Regions from separate parts of the Priestia sp. JNUCC 25 genome, predicted to be linked through region 1. Evidence: predicted binding sites of a transcription regulator. Region 1 holds the regulator's gene; the other holds the start of a gene.

The links. The regulator Rex, encoded in region 1, represses fermentation and respiration genes when NADH is low (regulators of the CRP and FNR family bind a similar motif). The targets are predictions, from matches to a motif close to TTGTGAAATATTTCACAA.
Region 2: a site for Rex is predicted at 5,564-5,581, ahead of JNUCC25_RS25890 (AtpZ/AtpI family protein). Genes of this name have one in related genera too.

What each region holds. Positions count from the first base shown of each region.
Region 1 is NZ_CM132211.1:217,377-226,475, forward strand. Features, by position in the region: gene tsaE (tRNA (adenosine(37)-N6)-threonylcarbamoyltransferase complex ATPase subunit type 1 TsaE) at 1-376, shown strand, start outside; gene tsaB (tRNA (adenosine(37)-N6)-threonylcarbamoyltransferase complex dimerization subunit type 1 TsaB) at 373-1,071, shown strand; gene rimI (ribosomal protein S18-alanine N-acetyltransferase) at 1,086-1,535, shown strand; gene tsaD (tRNA (adenosine(37)-N6)-threonylcarbamoyltransferase complex transferase subunit TsaD) at 1,532-2,548, shown strand; gene JNUCC25_RS01305 (ABC-F family ATP-binding cassette domain-containing protein) at 2,803-4,737, opposite strand; gene JNUCC25_RS01310 (redox-sensing transcriptional repressor Rex) at 5,196-5,834, shown strand; gene tatA (twin-arginine translocase TatA/TatE family subunit) at 5,888-6,073, shown strand; gene tatC (twin-arginine translocase subunit TatC) at 6,089-6,844, shown strand; gene JNUCC25_RS01325 (YdiK family protein) at 6,871-7,098, opposite strand; gene JNUCC25_RS01330 (CPBP family intramembrane glutamic endopeptidase) at 7,095-7,823, opposite strand; gene groES (co-chaperone GroES) at 8,123-8,407, shown strand; gene groL (chaperonin GroEL) at 8,475-9,099, shown strand, end outside.
Region 2 is NZ_CM132211.1:4,923,761-4,932,859, forward strand. Features, by position in the region: gene atpD (F0F1 ATP synthase subunit beta) at 1-32, opposite strand, end outside; gene JNUCC25_RS25855 (F0F1 ATP synthase subunit gamma) at 69-926, opposite strand; gene atpA (F0F1 ATP synthase subunit alpha) at 1,032-2,540, opposite strand; gene JNUCC25_RS25865 (F0F1 ATP synthase subunit delta) at 2,556-3,101, opposite strand; gene JNUCC25_RS25870 (F0F1 ATP synthase subunit B) at 3,098-3,616, opposite strand; gene atpE (F0F1 ATP synthase subunit C) at 3,719-3,931, opposite strand; gene atpB (F0F1 ATP synthase subunit A) at 4,022-4,732, opposite strand; gene JNUCC25_RS25885 (ATP synthase subunit I) at 4,751-5,122, opposite strand; gene JNUCC25_RS25890 (AtpZ/AtpI family protein) at 5,129-5,350, opposite strand; gene JNUCC25_RS25895 (S8 family serine peptidase) at 5,648-7,840, opposite strand; gene wecB (non-hydrolyzing UDP-N-acetylglucosamine 2-epimerase) at 7,909-9,060, opposite strand; gene upp (uracil phosphoribosyltransferase) at 9,083-9,099, opposite strand, start outside.

The DNA of each region.
Region 1 (9,099 bases):
CGTGCTGCTGCTCGAAGGCGATTTGGGGGCTGGAAAGACAACATTCACAAAAAGTTTAGCTAAAGGATTAGGAATTGAACGCAATGTGAATAGCCCGACATTTACTATCATTAAAGAATACAAAAGCGGTCGCCTTCCTCTTTATCATATGGATGTGTACCGTCTAGGGGATGAATTTGAAGACCTAGGGTTCGATGAGTATTTTGAAGGAGATGGCGTGACGGTCGTGGAGTGGGCTCATCTGATTGAAGAGCAGCTTCCTAATGAATATATTCAAATCAATATTTACCATGAAAACGAAACGACTCGTAAAATCCTTGTAAAAGCGATGGGGAGTCGGTACGTTGAAATATGTAAGGAGCTTTTTAAAAGATGAAAATGTTAGCCATTGATACATCCAATTTTGTCATGGGTGTTGCTGTCGTTGAAGAAAACAAAGTGATTGGAGAAATTATTACGAATCTAAAAAAGAATCACTCCGTTCGTGTGATGAACGCTGTGGAATCTCTGTTAAAAGATTGTGATATTGCGCCAAGCGAGCTAGACCGCATTGTAGTGGCGCACGGTCCTGGGTCTTATACAGGTGTACGCATTGGCGTTACCATTGCCAAGACACTTGCTTGGACTTTAAATATTCCTTTAATAGGTGTATCTAGCCTTGAGGCACTAGCAGCAAACGGTCGCTATTTTGATGGATATATTGCTCCGTTATTTGATGCGCGCCGTCAACAGCTTTATACAGGACTATATGAATGGAATAACGAACGAGGTCTTCTAGAAGTTGAAAGTGATCGACTTGTTATTAATAAGGACTGGGCGGAACATTTAAAGTTATACAACAAACCTATTTTATTCATAGGCAATGATCTTCCCATGCATGAAGAGGCGTTAAAAGAAGTGTTGGGTGAACAAGCTGTATTTGCCCATGTTCAGCAGTTTAATCCAAGACCAAGTGAATTGGCTTTCTTAGGAATGAAGAAAGAGCCGCAGTCTGTGCATACTTTTGTTCCGAACTACATTCGTTTAGCTGAAGCCGAAGCCAACTGGCTTGCTTCACAGCAAAAAGGATAAAAGAAGGTATAAACATGAAACTAACAATTAAGTTTCGTTTAATGGAAGTTAAAGATATTGATCAAGTAGTGAAAATCGAAGAGAAGTCTTTTACGACACCTTGGAGTTCAGAAGCGTTTCAAAATGAGTTAACCAATAATCAATTTTCAACTTACATTGTGATGGAAGAAGGAGAAAATATTATTGGGTATTGCGGAACGTGGATTGTTATTGACGAAGCACATGTAACCAACATTGCGCTATTGCCAGACTACCGAGGTAAGGGACTCGGTGAATTGCTGCTGCGCAACGTGGTGGATGTTCTTCGAAAACTAGGTGCTACGTCAATGACATTAGAAGTTAGGGTATCTAATCATATTGCACAATCATTGTATCAAAAGCTAGGTTTTAAACCTGGAGGTATTCGTAAGAATTATTATTCTGATAACAATGAGGATGCATTAGTTATGTGGGTGAATTTATGAGTAAAAATCAATTAATTTTAGCATTAGAAACAAGCTGTGATGAGACAGCAGCAGCCGTGATTCGAAACGGTCATGAAATTGTAGCCAATGTGGTGGCATCACAAATAGAAAGCCATAAACGATTTGGCGGTGTCGTACCGGAGATTGCATCTCGTCATCATGTGGAACAAATTACGGTAGTAGTTGAAGAAACTTTAAATCAAGCGAACTTGACGTTTGCAGATATTGATGCAATAGCTGTAACGGAAGGACCTGGGCTTGTGGGAGCACTTCTTATTGGCGTAAATGCAGCCAAAGCGCTAGCATTTGCACATCAGAAGCCATTAATTGGTGTTCATCATATTGCAGGACATATTTATGCAAATCAGTTAATCAAAAAATTAGAATTCCCGCTTTTATCACTAGTTGTATCTGGAGGGCATACGGAGCTTGTATACATGGAAAGTCACGGTCAGTTTAAAGTGATTGGTGAAACGAGAGATGATGCAGCAGGAGAAGCCTACGATAAAGTAGCCCGCACGTTAAACCTTCCATATCCAGGCGGACCGCATATTGACCGCCTTGCACATGAAGGAGAGCCATTAATTGATTTGCCGCGTGCTTGGCTAGAAGAAGGATCCTATGATTTTAGTTTCAGTGGGTTAAAATCCGCAGTTATTAACACTGTCCACAACGCGAAGCAAAAAGGTGAAGAAATTCTTCCCCAAACGCTTGCTGCTAGCTTTCAAGCGAGTGTTATTGATGTGTTAGTAACTAAAACCGTTAAAGCTGCAAAGGAATATAACGTTAAGCAAGTGTTAGTAGCAGGAGGGGTTGCTGCTAATAAAGGACTTAGAGCAGCGCTAGAAGAGGCATTTGCACCATTATCAAACATTGAGCTTATTATCCCGCCGCTGTCTCTATGCACGGATAATGCCGCAATGATTGGAGCAGCAGCAAGTGTACGATTTGCTCAAGGAAAACGTTCAGATATGTCATTAAACGCAAACCCCGGTTTGGACTTGGAAGAGTAAGAGACGAATGAGATTCATTTCTCATTCGTCTTTTTTGTGGATAAAAATGATTTATCAACAATATTCAATAAATTTAGAATTAACTGTGGATAATTATGTGGAAAAGTCCGTGCACTCAGTACACGGACCTGTTATCAACAAGTTTTAATTATAAAAATCAGACAGATATCCACTATTTATTCACAGAGTGGATAAAGCTTGTTCTAAAGCGCATGAACAAGTAAATAGGATGAATAAATACGAAAAAATATAGGCTATTCTTCTAGAAGAAGCTGTAATTCTTCCCACTCTTCCATTAATGTGGATAACTGTGAAGAAATTTTTTCATTTTCACCGTTTAATCTTGATACTTCTTCGTGGTTTTGATAAATTTCGGGATCACAAAGAAGTTCTTCATTCTCCGCTTGTGCGGCTTCTAATTTGTTTACTTCAGTTTCAATTTCTTCAATGCGGCGCGTTCGCTGCCTCATCAATTTCTTTTGTTCTTTATCTTGTTTATAGGACTGTTTATCTACTTTTACAGTACGTTCTTCGTTTGCTTTTATATTTTCTAATTCTTTGATTTCCTCTATTTCTGCTTTCTTTTCTACATAATAGTCATAATCTCCAAGAAATTCTTCTACTCCTTCAGGAGATAGCTCTGCTATTTTGTTTGCAATACGGTTAATAAAATAACGGTCATGTGAAACAAATAACAGAGTTCCTGGGTAATCGATTAACGCATTCTCGAGTACTTGTTTGCTATCTAAATCAAGATGGTTAGTAGGTTCATCTAAAATTAAGAAATTAGCTTTTTGAAGCATAAGCTTCGCAAGAGCCAAACGTGCTTTTTCACCACCGCTAAGCGTGGAAACGATTTTCAGTACATCATCACCTGAAAACAGAAAATTTCCAAGCGCTGTACGAATTTCTTTTTCAGGTTTGGATGGGTAGTCATCCCAAAGCTCATTTAAAACGGTCTTATTAGACGTTAAATTAGCTTGCTCTTGGTCGTAATAACCAACCATTACGTTTGAGCCAAAAGAAATGGTTCCAGTCTTGAAGCTTAGTTTATCCACAATACCTTTTAATAACGTAGATTTCCCAACTCCATTAGGGCCAACCAACGCAAGGCTTTCACCTTTTTTAATCCGAAGGTTTGCCTGCTGAACAATATATTTGTGTTCATCATATCCAATAGACACGTTTTCGAGATTTAAGACTTCATTTCCGCTTTGACGCTCAATTTCAAACGAAAAACTAGCTGATTTTTCGCCTTCGTTAGGTCGATTTATTAACTCCATTCGATCGAGCTGTTTACGTCTGCTTTGCGCACGTTTTGTAGTCGATGCGCGGGCGATGTTTCGCTGAATAAAATCATTCAGTTTTGCGACTTCATCTTGCTGCTTTTCGTACTGACGCAACTCTTTTTCATATCGCTCTGCTTTTTGTACAAGGTATTTAGAGTAGTTGCCCGTGTACTTCACCGTTGTTTTTTGTGTGACTTCATACACTTGATTTACGACTTTATCAAGGAAGTAACGATCGTGTGAAACAATTAAAATAGCTCCTTCATACCCTTGCAGAAACTGTTCCAGCCATGCTAAAGTTTCAATATCTAAGTGGTTGGTAGGCTCATCGAGAATAAGTAAGTCCGGCTTTGTTAAAAGCAGTTTTGCAAGCGCCAAGCGTGTTTTTTGTCCACCGCTCAAGGAGGAAATAGGGGTGCTATAGTCAAAGTTTGAAAAACGGAAACCGTGAAGAATAGATCGTGTATCCGCTTCATATTGATAGCCGCCTAAATCTTTGAACGTTACTTGAAGCTGATCGTACTCTTTGGTTAGTTTTTCGTATTGAACTGAATCATTAAAAATGTCTGGATCGCCCATCTTCGTTTCAAGCGTACGTAATTCTTTTTCCATCTTCTTTAACGGAGCAAAGACAGTCATCATTTCTTCCCATATGGAGAGTGTTGACTCAAGAACTGTATCTTGTCCCATATAATCAATGGAAACACCTTTAGGTTTAATAATTTCTCCGCTGTCATAAGAAAGCTGCTCAGCAATAATTTTTAATAAAGTTGATTTACCAGCACCGTTTCGTCCCACTAGGGCAATGCGGTCTTTTGATTGTACTTCTAACTTTATATTCGATAAAATGGGTTCTGCCCCATAGTATTTTGTAATACCGTTCAATTGTAGAATAATCATTTTTTCACCTCTAGTAGTATATCCATAGTGTATTTTAACATATTCTCAACTACAAGTTCTTCCTACAAGCGTTTGTAATTTGTACAGGGACAAGGAAAAATGGTGAAGCGAATGTTTTGATTCATGAAATAAAATGATTTTACGTGCACATTTTATACAGGATACTATGTTAAAATAAGAGATAAGTGCATCTCTGAACTTATATATGATGGATGTAGAAAATCCGTCATGACTAACAAACGAATCCTTTGAAGGGCTAATTGCTTCGTTCTAGCTAACGACTTTAAATAGTGCTGGATAGACAAAAGCCGTCGGGGTGTGAAGCGGAGTATATATAAAACAAGAGAAAAGAGAGAGAATTGGAAGCGCTACCTCAAAGCGGTTGATGCTTTGTGAAAGGTAATGCAATATGACTTGAAAATGTTAGTAATGACATACATGAACTGAGGGGGTACAACGTGAACACTGAACAATTAAAAATACCACAAGCAACGGCTAAACGATTGCCGCTTTATTATCGTTTTTTAAAAAACTTGCATGCTTCTGGTAAACAGCGTGTTTCGTCAGCAGAGTTAAGTGAGGCAGTGAAAGTTGATTCTGCTACTATTCGTCGGGACTTTTCTTATTTTGGAGCATTAGGGAAAAAGGGATACGGCTACAATGTGAATTATTTACTTACATTTTTCCGTAAAACGTTAGACCAAGATGAAGTAACGAAAGTAGCACTGATTGGCGTGGGGAATCTGGGAACGGCCTTTTTAAATTATAATTTTATTAAAAATAATAACACCAAAATTGAGTGCGCTTTTGATGTGATAGAAGATAAAGTCGGTACAAAAGTAGGTGACGTGCCGGTTTATCACCTTGACCAATTGGAAGATTATATGAGTGATGATATCTCAGTGGCGATTTTAACCGTTCCTGCCACTGTTGCTCAGCAAATTACCGATCGTTTAGTGAACTGCGGAATTAAAGGGATTCTAAACTTCACTCCTGCACGCTTAAACGTACCGGATGAGATTCGACTACATCATATTGATCTTGCTGTAGAATTACAGTCGCTTGTCTATTTTTTGAAAAATTATCCTGTTGAATAAGGTGGACTGTGTTACGATTTCCTTAAGTCTAAATTAATAAGGAGAGTGGGAATATGGGGATTGGAGCAGGCAGTTGGATTATTATTGCGATTGTAGCACTGCTTATTTTTGGACCGAAACGGTTACCGGAGCTAGGAAGGTCAGTCGGGCAAACGCTTAGAGAGTTTAAGCATGCCGCTAGCGGTGCATCAGAAGATCGTGAAAAAGATAAACAGCGTCAAGTAGATGACAAAGAGTAAAAGGGTGATCATAGTATGACTGAACAAGAAATGTCAATATATGATCATATAGGAGAGCTGCGAAAACGCATTTTAATTGTTTTATTTTTCTTTGTCATTGCCACAATTGGCGGCTTTTTTATAGCGGATAAGGTTATTGTCTATTTACAGCATGCTGATGAGGCAAAAAATTTAACGATGAATGCATTTAGGCTAACAGATCCAGTTAAGATTTATATGCAGTTTGCTGTTATTATCGGCTGTGTACTTGCAGCTCCTGTTGCACTGTATCAACTTTGGGCATTTATTAGTCCTGGTTTATATGAAAAAGAGCGTAAGGTAACGCTTGGATATATTCCTGTTTCCATTTTTCTCTTTATCGGCGGTGTCTCTTTTTCTTATTTTGTGTTGTTTCCATTTGTCGTCGATTTTATGACGCGCGTTTCTGATGAGCTGAATGTAAACCAAGTGATTGGCATTAATGAATACTTTTCTTTTTTAATGCAGCTCACACTGCCTTTTGGCCTGTTGTTTCAGCTTCCTGTCGTCGTCATGTTTTTGACGCGATTAGGAATTATAACGCCTATGTTTTTATCTCAAATTCGAAAGTATGCCTATTTCGTACTGCTAGTTATTGCCGCACTTATTACACCACCGGAATTGCTCTCGCACATGATGGTGACAGTGCCGCTCTTAATTTTGTATGAAATCAGCATCATTATTTCCCGCATTTCGTATCGCAAAGTGTTAAAGGCAAGGGCAGAGCAAGAAAGAGAAGATGTTAGTATGTAAAAAAACCACTGAAACAGTGGTTTTTTTTATTTAGATGAATCATCTTGATTTTTATATTGCTGCTGCAACTTTTTAATTTTATAGTGCAAGATAAAAATGCGAACCGCAAATCTGAAATCGAATGCGGCTACGAGTGCAAATAAGATCGTAGGGAAGTTCCACACGGTTTCCTGAGCATTTTGAATGGCCAGGTAGGTGAATAAAATCCCCATAATAATATAAATAAACCCTCGTGTTAAAGGGATATTCTTCATAAAAACATGCCTCCAAAAATAAACTGCATTTGTTCTGCTTGCTTTTGCATTTCTATAATTTTATCTGCAAAAATAGTTTGAGATAAAATAACGATTGTATTCATCAACACGTGAGCAATAATGGGTACAATAATTAGTTTTGTTCTTGCATAAAGGAATGCAAATACAAATCCCATGGCTGTATACACGAGCAAATGTTTAAAATCCCAGTGTACGGCAGCGAAAATAAGGGAACTAATAAATGCAGAGATAAAAAAATTATATCGTTTGTGAAGAGAGCCGAAAATAATCTTTCGAAAAATAATCTCTTCTAGAATTGGTCCAATAACAGACGTAACGACAATGAGGAACGGCGTTGCTTTAACAAGATTAACAATATTTTGTGTGTTTTCAGATACTTGGGTAATGCCAAGAGCGTGCTCAATCATACCTGCTACAGCTTGACCAGCCATAGCCAAGAACACCCCAAGGACTGACCAGACAACAGTTACCGTTGTTCCCGCATGTTCTATACGCATGGACATGTCACGGCGCAGCAGCAGTAAGACAATAAGTAAACCAATGATAAAGCTAATGATGGTCCAATAAGTCAAAAGCATGACATTCGCTGTTCGAACTGGATATTGATCAAACATTCCTGTTAATTTTAACAGCGGTATACCAACAACTCCTGAAAACTGCATAAGGATGTAGGTGAGGATAACATACCAATAACGTTTTTCCAATCTTCTATACTCCTTTAAAAGGTTTTTATGTATATATGTCGAAGAAGTACTGTGAAGTTAGTAATTTCTTCTTGCTCGTATTGTAACATACATATTATTGAACAGAGAAAAGAATGCTTTATTTCTCAAAATCGTCGAAATCTAAGACTATTATATGTAGTTGTCGTAAATTTTAAATTTTTTTTGTTTAATACTTGCAAAAAAAACCCACTTTGTTTTAATATAATAATTGTGTTAGCACTCGTTGAGGTTGAGTGCTAATAAAAATGCAAACATATTATTTGAGGAGGTTGTTTCACTTGTTAAAGCCATTAGGTGATCGCGTAGTGATTGAACTTGTAAAATCTGAGGAAAAAACAGCAAGCGGTATCGTGTTACCGGACAGTGCAAAAGAAAAACCACAAGAGGGTAAAATTGTGGCTGTTGGTACAGGCCGAGTATTAGAAAGCGGTGAGCGTGTAGCTTTAGAAGTAGCTGCAGGCGATCGTATCATCTTCTCAAAATATGCAGGTACTGAAGTGAAATATGAAGGTACTGAATACTTAATTTTACGCGAAAGCGATATTTTAGCTGTAATCGGCTAATTTTAACCACAAACTTATCATACGTAAAAAATAGATTATTAAGAATATCTTGAGGAGGTCAAAGAACATGGCAAAAGACATTAAATTTAGCGAAGAAGCACGTCGCGCAATGCTACGTGGTGTAGATACATTAGCAAATGCGGTAAAAGTAACGCTTGGACCAAAAGGTCGTAACGTTGTATTAGAAAAGAAATTCGGTTCACCGCTTATTACAAATGACGGTGTAACAATTGCAAAAGAAATCGAATTAGAAGACGCATTTGAAAATATGGGTGCTAAATTAGTAGCTGAAGTTGCTAGCAAAACAAACGACGTTGCTGGTGACGGTACAACTACTGCAACAGTTTTAGCGCAAGCAATGATCAGAGAAGGCCTTAAAAACGTAACGGCTGGTGCTAACCCAATGGGTATCCGTAAAGGTATGGAAAAAGCTGTAGCTGTAGCGGTTGAAGAACTAAAAGCAATCTCTAAACCAATTCAAGGTAAAGATTCAATTGCTCAAGTAGCGGCTATCTCAGCGGCTGACGAAGAAGTAGGTCAACTAATCGCTGAAGCAATGGAGCGCGTTGGTAACGACGGCGTTATCACACTTGAAGAGTCAAAAGGTTTCACAACTGAATTAGAAGTGGTAGAAGGTATGCAGTTTGACCGTGGATATGCATCTCCTTACATGGTAACTGATTCAGATAAAA
Region 2 (9,099 bases), 360 kb from region 1:
CCCATGATTTGAGTAACGCGTCCTTTTGTCATCGTGTTCCCTCCTAACTTGCTTTTCCATTAAACTTTCTATTCTAACGCTGCCGCTCCGCCAACAATTTCCGTAATTTCCTGGGTAATTGCCGCTTGACGTGCACGGTTATATGACAATGTAAGATTATTGATAAGATCTTTTGCGTTGTCTGTTGCACTTTTCATCGCTGTCATACGAGCAGCATGCTCACTTGCTTTTCCATCAAGCAGGCCGCCGTAAATTAAACTCTCTGCATACTGAGGAAGTAATACTTCTAAAATCTCTTCTTGTGATGGTTCAAATTCATAACCAACAAGTTTACCAGAAGGTTGAAGATCTGTTAGAGGCAATAGCTTCTTCTCCGTCACTTCTTGTGAAATCGTATTGATAAAGTGATTGTAGTATAAGTAAAGTTCATCAAACGTACCGTCCGCAAACATTTGAACTGTTTGTGAAGCGATTCCTTGAATGTCAGCAAAAGCTGGCTGATCTGCTAAGCCTGTGATTTCAAGCAAAACCGGAATACCGCGTTTTACGAAGAAATCTCTCCCTACTCGTCCAATTGCAATCACACCATATTCATCAGGTGATTGATGGCGTTCTTCAATAGCTTGAGATACTTTTCGCAAAATATTACTGTTATATGCTCCTGCTAGACCGCGATCTGAAGTGATTACGATATAACCAGTCTTCTTCACGCTGCGCGCAGTTAACATTGGATGTGAAGCGCCTCTGCTGCCAAGGGCTACGCTTGAGACTACCTCTTGAATTTTTTCCATATATGGAACAAACGATTTTGCATTTTGTTCCGCTCTATTCAGCTTTGCAGCTGAAACCATTTCCATTGCTTTCGTAATCTGGCTCGTTTTTTTCGTCGATGTGATTCGAGTTTGTATATCACGTAATGATGCCAAAGGTTTCACCACCTTGTTTTAGAAGATCACGTGGTATGAAAGGTGAACAAATGTTCACCTTCACCTTATTGAAAGATTGTCTTAACATACCATGCTGACAATATATTATTCAGATGCAATAAATGTTTTCTTGAATTCTTCAAGTGCTGATTCGAATACGCCAGCTTCAGGAAGGCCACCAGTTGTACGGATTGATTCAAGTACTTCTTTACGGTTTGATTCTAACCATGTTAAGTACTCGTCTTCAAAGCGTGTAATATCTGATACTGGAACATCATCTAAGAAGCCTTTTGTTAATGCGTAAAGCACAGCTACTTGTTTTTCTACGCGAAGCGGTTTGTGTAAACCTTGTTTTAAGATTTCAACTGTACGCGCTCCTCGATTTAATTTTGCTTGAGTCGCTTGGTCAAGATCAGAACCGAACTGAGCAAATGATTCAAGCTCACGATACGATGCAAGGTCTAGACGCAGTGTACCTGCTACCTTTTTCATCGCTTTAATTTGTGCAGATCCACCTACACGTGATACAGAAAGACCAGCATTAATCGCAGGACGTACACCTGAGAAGAATAGATCTGACTGTAAGAAAATTTGTCCGTCTGTAATCGAAATTACGTTCGTTGGGATATAAGCAGATACGTCTCCTGCTTGCGTTTCAATAAATGGAAGAGCTGTTAATGAACCTCCACCTTTTGCGTCCGATAACTTTGCCGCACGCTCTAATAAACGAGAGTGCAGGTAGAATACATCCCCTGGATACGCTTCACGACCTGGAGGACGGCGTAATAGTAATGAAAGTTCACGATAAGCTGATGCTTGTTTTGTTAAGTCATCGTAAATAACAAGTACGTGCTTACCGTTATACATAAACTCTTCACCCATTGTTACTCCAGCGTATGGTGCTAAGAATAATAGTGGAGCTGGTTGTGAAGCTGATGCTGTTACGACGATTGTGTAATCTAGAGCACCGTGTTTACGTAATGTCTCTACTACGTTACGAACTGTTGATTCTTTTTGGCCAATCGCTACATAGATACATACCATATCTTGATCTTTTTGGTTTAAGATTGTATCGATTGCTACCGATGTTTTACCCGTTTGACGGTCACCGATAATTAACTCACGCTGTCCACGACCGATCGGCACAAGTGCGTCAATCGCCTTGATACCTGTTTGAAGCGGCTCATGTACTGATTTACGATCCATAACGCCAGGTGCAGCACCTTCAATTGGACGTGTTTTTGTTGTTTCTACTGGGCCTAAGCCGTCTACTGGCTGACCTAATGAGTTAACAACACGACCGATTAACTGCTCCCCTACTGGAACTTCCATGATGCGTCCTGTACGGCGAACTTCGTCACCTTCACGAATTTCCGTGTATGGTCCTAAAATAATGATACCTACATTGTTTTCTTCTAAGTTTTGTGCCATTCCCATGACACCATTTGAAAATTCAACCAGTTCTCCAGCCATGACATTGTCGAGGCCATGAGCACGTGCGATACCGTCCCCAACTTGGATAACAGTACCTACATCACTCACTTTAATCTCAGACTGATAGTTTTCAATTTGCTGCTTGATCAGCGCACTAATTTCTTCAGCTTTGATGCTCATGAATTTCACCCCTATCTACGATCTGTGTGCAAGAAGTCCTCGGTGGATCGTTTCTAATTTGCTGCTAATGCTGCCATCATAGATACGATTACCAATGCGAAGCTTCACGCCGCCGATTAGGCTTTTATCTACTATATTTGAAATATTTAACGTATGTTTTCCAACTTTAGAAGCAAATGATTGCGAGATTGCTCTTTTCTCATCTGCACTTAAAGGTTTGACAGAATAAACAGTTGCATCTGCCACGCCACGTACTTCGTTCGCTAGGAAACGATACTCTTTTACCATTTCGCTAACAATTTGAATGCGGTGACGCTCTAATAATAGAAGAACCGTATGTTGAACAGTTGGTGAAAGTTCAGCAAATGCCTCACTTACAAACTGTTTTTTTCGCTCAATTGTAATTTTTGGATGAGTTAATACATCCATTAATTCAGGTGTTTTAGCAAACACCTCTTCAACTATTTGTAGCTGGTCTTGCATTTCATCGATCATCTGTTTTTCTGTTGCTAATTGAAAAAGAGCTAGTGCATAGCGTTTGGCTACAGCTGGTTGACTCATCGTACATCCCCTACTTCTTGGATATATTCATGAATTAACTTCTCTTGATCTTGTTCAGAAAGTTCTTTTTCAATAACTTTCGACGCAATTAAAACAGATAATGAAGCAACTTGCTCACGTAACGCAGCAACTGCTTGATCTTTTTGCTGTTCGATTTCTTGTTTTGCTGCAGCTTTTAGACGCTCAGACTCTTCGCGTGCTGCCGCAATGATTTCTTCTTTTTTATCTTCTGCAGACTTTCTAGCGTTTTCCATCATTACTTGCACTTCTTGACGAGATTGCTTTAAGATTTCACGCTGCTCTTCAACAAGCTTCTTCGCTTCCTCATTTTGCTTTTCTGCTTCATCAATCTCACCGGCAATATGCTCTTCACGTTTTTTCATGATTCCCATTACAGGACCAAACGCGAATTTTTGAAGTAACGCAAGTAGGATAAGGAACATCACTAATTGGAAAAGAATATCTCCACCATTAATGCCTGCTGCTCCTAACACAAACATGTTCGACACGGCCATGTTCACTCCCTTCAGAGACTCCACATATATAATTTACTTATTAAAGACATAAAGTAATGGCGAAGGTTCTTTTGAATGATCTTCGCCACATGTAACACATTATTATTTACCTTGTACCATGAATGCAATAACTACGGCGATAATTGGAAGCGCCTCAACTAAGGCAACCCCAACGAACATCATTGAAGTTAATGTACCACGTGCTTCTGGTTGGCGAGCTGTGCCTTCAATCGTCTTAGAAACGATAAGACCGTTACCAATACCAGCACCTAGTGCCGCTAAACCAATCGCAATTGCAGATGCTATTAAACCCATTTTATAAAGTCCTCCCTTAATATATATGATTTTGTTTAACTAATTTTTGTTTTGTCCAAATTGGGTATTACTTGAACAAAGCTTTATAAATTAATGGTCGCTACTCACTTTGTGAGATAAATAAACCATCGTTAACATTGTGAAAATGAAGGCCTGAATTGCGCCTACAAAAATACTGAATCCTTGCCATAAAAGCATTGGAATAGCAGCTCCAATTGTACCTAAGAAGCCTGTTGTTGCTAAACCAGCTAGCAAGCTTAACAAAATTTCCCCAGCATAAATATTACCGTAAAGACGAAGGCCAAGCGTTAACGTATTGGCAAACTCCTCGATAATCTTAAGCGGGAATAAAAATGCCATTGGCTTGAAGTAATCTTTCGTGTATGCAGAGAAACCTCGCATTTTAATACCATAATAATGTGATAGTACAACTACCATAACGGCTAACGTCAGCGTAATTGCTGGATCAGCGGTTGGCGATTTCCACCATAAGTTATGGTCAATCACGATGGCAAATGGAAGACCCAACATATTTGACACAAAAATGTACATAAGTAAAGTTACACCTAGCGTCAAAAAGCGGCCACCTGTTTTCCAATCCATATTGCTATTAACGAGTCCTTTAACAAAATCTAAGACCCATTCAATAAAGTTTTGTGCACCGCTTGGCTTCATAGCAAGAGTACGAGTACATAAAACTGCAATTAAGAATACAATAACAGAAGCTACGGTAACCATAAGCAAGTTACTTTGACTAAAAGTAAGGCCTAGAAACTCTATAGTTGGTGATTCATGACCCAACTGTGTTCACCTCTCTTTCTATCTTCTACGCATATTTTGAACAACTAAATCTATGATAATGACAACGTAATACGTCATTAATCCCACAACTACACTAATAATATGAAAGGTTTTTGGATAAGAGATGGTAATCACAACTGCGAGAGCAGCTGTTGCAAATCTTACAACAGTCCCAATTGAACGGGGCTTTTTCCCCTCATCCAACGCCTGTCCAAACTGCTCAAACTTTCTTACTAAGTTCCACAAATTATACAAACTCAGGGCGGTTCCTAAAATTAAACCTGCAAAAACAGCCTTATAACTTGTAAATCCCCAGCCGAGAACGTATAATGCTAACAAATACAATATGTATGAACGAAGTCTTGGAAAAACGTGCTGCAAATCCTGCATGAATTATTAATCTCCTGAAAAAAAATGGTGGACTGTCCGCAGCATCATAAAAACACCTGCTGCTAGCCCTAAAAGAAGGCCTAAAATCAAAAATAGTGGTTCGGTGTCAAGCCATTGATCAGCCCATCTTCCAGAGAATAAGCCAATTAAGACTGAACCTGCTAACTGTGATAGAATGATTGACACTAATGCCATCGCTTGCAAAGGATGACGGTTGCGATCTTTCATAAGCTCATACCCCTTTTGCAAAATTTTCTTTTTTCCGAATTCTCTATCGTTTTTATAGCTCAATATATGATAGAAAGGCAAAAAAAATTGCTAAAAAAGGTAAAAACAGCTAATAAAATACGCAGAAATATCAACGGTTTTCACAGGTTGAAAACCTTATCATTTATATTCCCTGTAAGCATACAATAGCGTATATTTAATGTCAATGTGTTTAAGCTAAAAACTTCACAATCTCTTCTTATTGTTCACATTTCTGCCACACATAAAACCTCTTCAAATGAAAACATTTAAAGAGGTTCATTCAATCGTTATTGTACTTTGTACAACCTGCTCTTGTCTATGCTTTTTCACAAATGCAAATATTTGGTACGACCCCGGTACAAGCGATTCATCAATCGTTATTTTTCGTTTTCTCATGCCTCTTTCTACATCAACGTCAACATCTAAATACGATACAAACTGTAAAGACTGCTTATCAAAAAGAGCCACGCCTAACTGATCTGCTCCTTCAGGCAAAAACAGTTCATAGCTATACGTATTTTTCTCTTTTTCCGCTGCTACTTGCAATCCCATGACACGAGGATAATCTGGAATGCTAACCATGTACATATAAGGAAGCGAAAATGTTTCACGTGAATCATTTATTTCCAAATATCCGTCATATATACCTTTATTTTTAAAACGGGGCTGCACCGATAAAGTGACAGCTATTTCTTTTGTCTGATGGGGCTGCACCGTGACGGGTAATGGAACATCCCAGTTCACTCCTTCATCCCTTTTTGGAACGTTTAAGCGATACGTTTTTGCTTTATCAGACTGGTTATCAATTTTAAATGATAAGACTTTCTTTGATGGGCGAGTAAAAATACCGAAAGATAAAGAAGATGGATAAAATAAAGAGTCTGCTGTGACAGCTTTTGCTATTTGAATTCTCCCGGCTCCTTGTTCATATACGCGATACGTTTGGCCATTTAGCTGCTGCATTACTTTACTTGTGTTCATCAATGAAGCTTTGACTTGTTCAGGAGACCAGTTCGGGTGAGCTTGTAAAATAAGAGCGCACGCTCCAGCTACATGGGGCGCAGCCATACTTGTTCCATGCATGCGTTCATATCCCCCAGGAACTGTACTATTAATGAAGTAACCAGGTGCGACGACGTCCGGCTTGATTCCCCAAGTAGTCGTTACAGGTCCTCTTGAACTGAAAGATGTGAGCAAGTCTTGTACCACTTGCTTGCCAGTGCGTAAGTATGGCTGTTGAGACTGAATGTGTTGATTAATGGTATCACCGCTTTTTTTACTTACCCATATCACTGGAATATTTACTGACTCTTGTAGTTTACCGATTATGCTTTTTTCAGTCGGGCTATATAAAAGAACAGCTTTTGCTCCAGCCTGTTCAGCTTGTTTAATCTTTTTTTCAACCGCATTTCCTTCTACTTTTAGCAAAATGACGTTACCCAACGCATGCTTTTGCTCTTTGGAATATTCTTCATTTATTACACGCAGCGTTTGATTAAACGTCCATGGACGAGACCCTTCTACTGGCGCCATCATAATTTTTTCTTTGTTAAATCCAATTGTTAGAAATTGAACTGTTGTCGGGGAAACAGAAGCGCCAACGGAAATAGCTTTTCCCGCTGTACCTGGAGAGCCCACGGTCCATAAACCTGGACCTGAATTGCCGCTAGATGTGACCGTTACAATTCCTTTTTCAACAGCCCGATCTAATGCTAAGCTTGTTGGTAAATCAGGACCATTCACATCATTTCCCAATGATAAATTAATAATATCTACATCATCTTGAATTGCTTTTTCGATAGCTAGAATAACACTTTCAGACGTTCCAGCTCCTCCAGGTCCAAGAGCTCGGTATGCGTAGATCTCTGCTTCAGGTGCTACACCTTTAATATTTCCATTTGCTGCAATAATACCAGCTACATGAGTGCCATGCAGAGTAGGCTCTCCTTGCTCCCGAGTGGTTTCCATCGGCTCATAATCTTTATCTATTACATCATACCCTCCTCTGTAGGTTTGTTTTAAATCGGGATGAGAATAATCAACACCCGTATCGATGACGCCTACTTTGATCCCTTTTCCTGTTAAGCGCTGATTATAAGTATCAAATAAGCCTCTTACCTGTTCTGAGCCAATGAAGGTTACGCTATTTTCTTCTGCAACCTGGTAGTTTTTAATAGAATGTGAACTAATAATAGAAGGATTATGAGATAGGTTTTCCAAATCCGAAATGGAGCCGTTTAACGAAAGTCCTGTAAACACCGTATGAAATTCGCTCTTAATCTTTATATTAGGATAATTTTTTTGTAACTGACTTTTAAATTTGGCGAATTTTTCTTTTTTAATCATGACAATTATTGATTTTTCTTGATGATGCATTTCTTGTTTTATAGAAGGAAATGTGGGATTGAGCGACATTTGCCCTCCCCCGCTTCCCAATATAAAGCTAATCATTAACCATTTAATCCACATAAAAAAAACACCTCTCACACTATCGTGTCTCAAAGAGACACTTTTCATGTGAAAGGTGTTTAGAAATCTTACGAAAGCGGATTAAAAGCTTCCGGTCTGTTTTCACGACGGTTGAAATAGTAGCTAATAGCATCACAAATGCGTTTAGAAGCTAAGCCGTCTCCGTAAGGATTCGATGCTTGTGACATTTGCTTATATACGTCTTCATCTATTAACAGCTCTTTTGCTAGCGCATAAATCGTTTCTTCTTCCGTTCCTGCTAGTTTGAGCGTTCCTGCTTCAATTCCTTCCGGTCGCTCTGTTGTATCACGAAGTACCAATACAGGTACGCCTAATGAAGGAGCTTCTTCTTGAACACCGCCCGAATCTGTCAAAATAATATGAGCGCGCTCAGCGAAGTTATGGAAGTCAATTACATCTAACGGTTCAATTAAGTGAATGCGTGGGTCATTTCCTAAGATATCGTTTGCTGTTTCTCTAACTACCGGATTCAAATGAACAGGATACACAACTTGCACATCTTCATGTTCATCCACAATACGTTTAACAGCACGGAACATGTTTTTCATTGGTTCGCCTAAATTTTCGCGGCGATGAGCCGTTAATAAAATAAGACGATCATCTCCCAATTTCGTTAACACTTCATGCTCATATGTCTCTTTTACTGTCGTTTTTAACGCATCGATAGCTGTGTTTCCAGTCACAAAGATTCGCTCTTCTTTTTTATTCTCTGCTTGCAAATTAGCTGCAGACTTATCTGTCGGAGCAAAGTGCAAATCAGCGAGAACGCCTGTAAGCTGACGGTTCATTTCTTCCGGATATGGAGAATATTTATTCCATGTGCGCAAACCTGCTTCAACATGTCCCACCTGAATTTGATTATAAAAAGCTGCTAGTCCGGCAATAAACGTCGTAGTTGTATCGCCGTGTACAAGTACGATGTCCGGCTTTACTTTTTTCATTACGTCGTCCAAACCTTCTAATCCTCTGGTCGTTACGTCCATAAGAGTTTGGCGATCTTTCATAATGTTAAGGTCATAGTCAGGCTGAATGTCAAAAATGCTCAATACTTGGTCTAACATTTCACGGTGCTGAGCCGTTACTGTAACAATCGCTTCGAACTCCTCCGGCCGCTTTTTAAGCTCTAGCACTAGAGGGGCCATTTTAATTGCTTCTGGTCTTGTCCCGAATATCGTCATTACTTTAATTGGCTGCTTCATGTTCATCACCCGAATCTACAAATTATTTTGTACCGAATA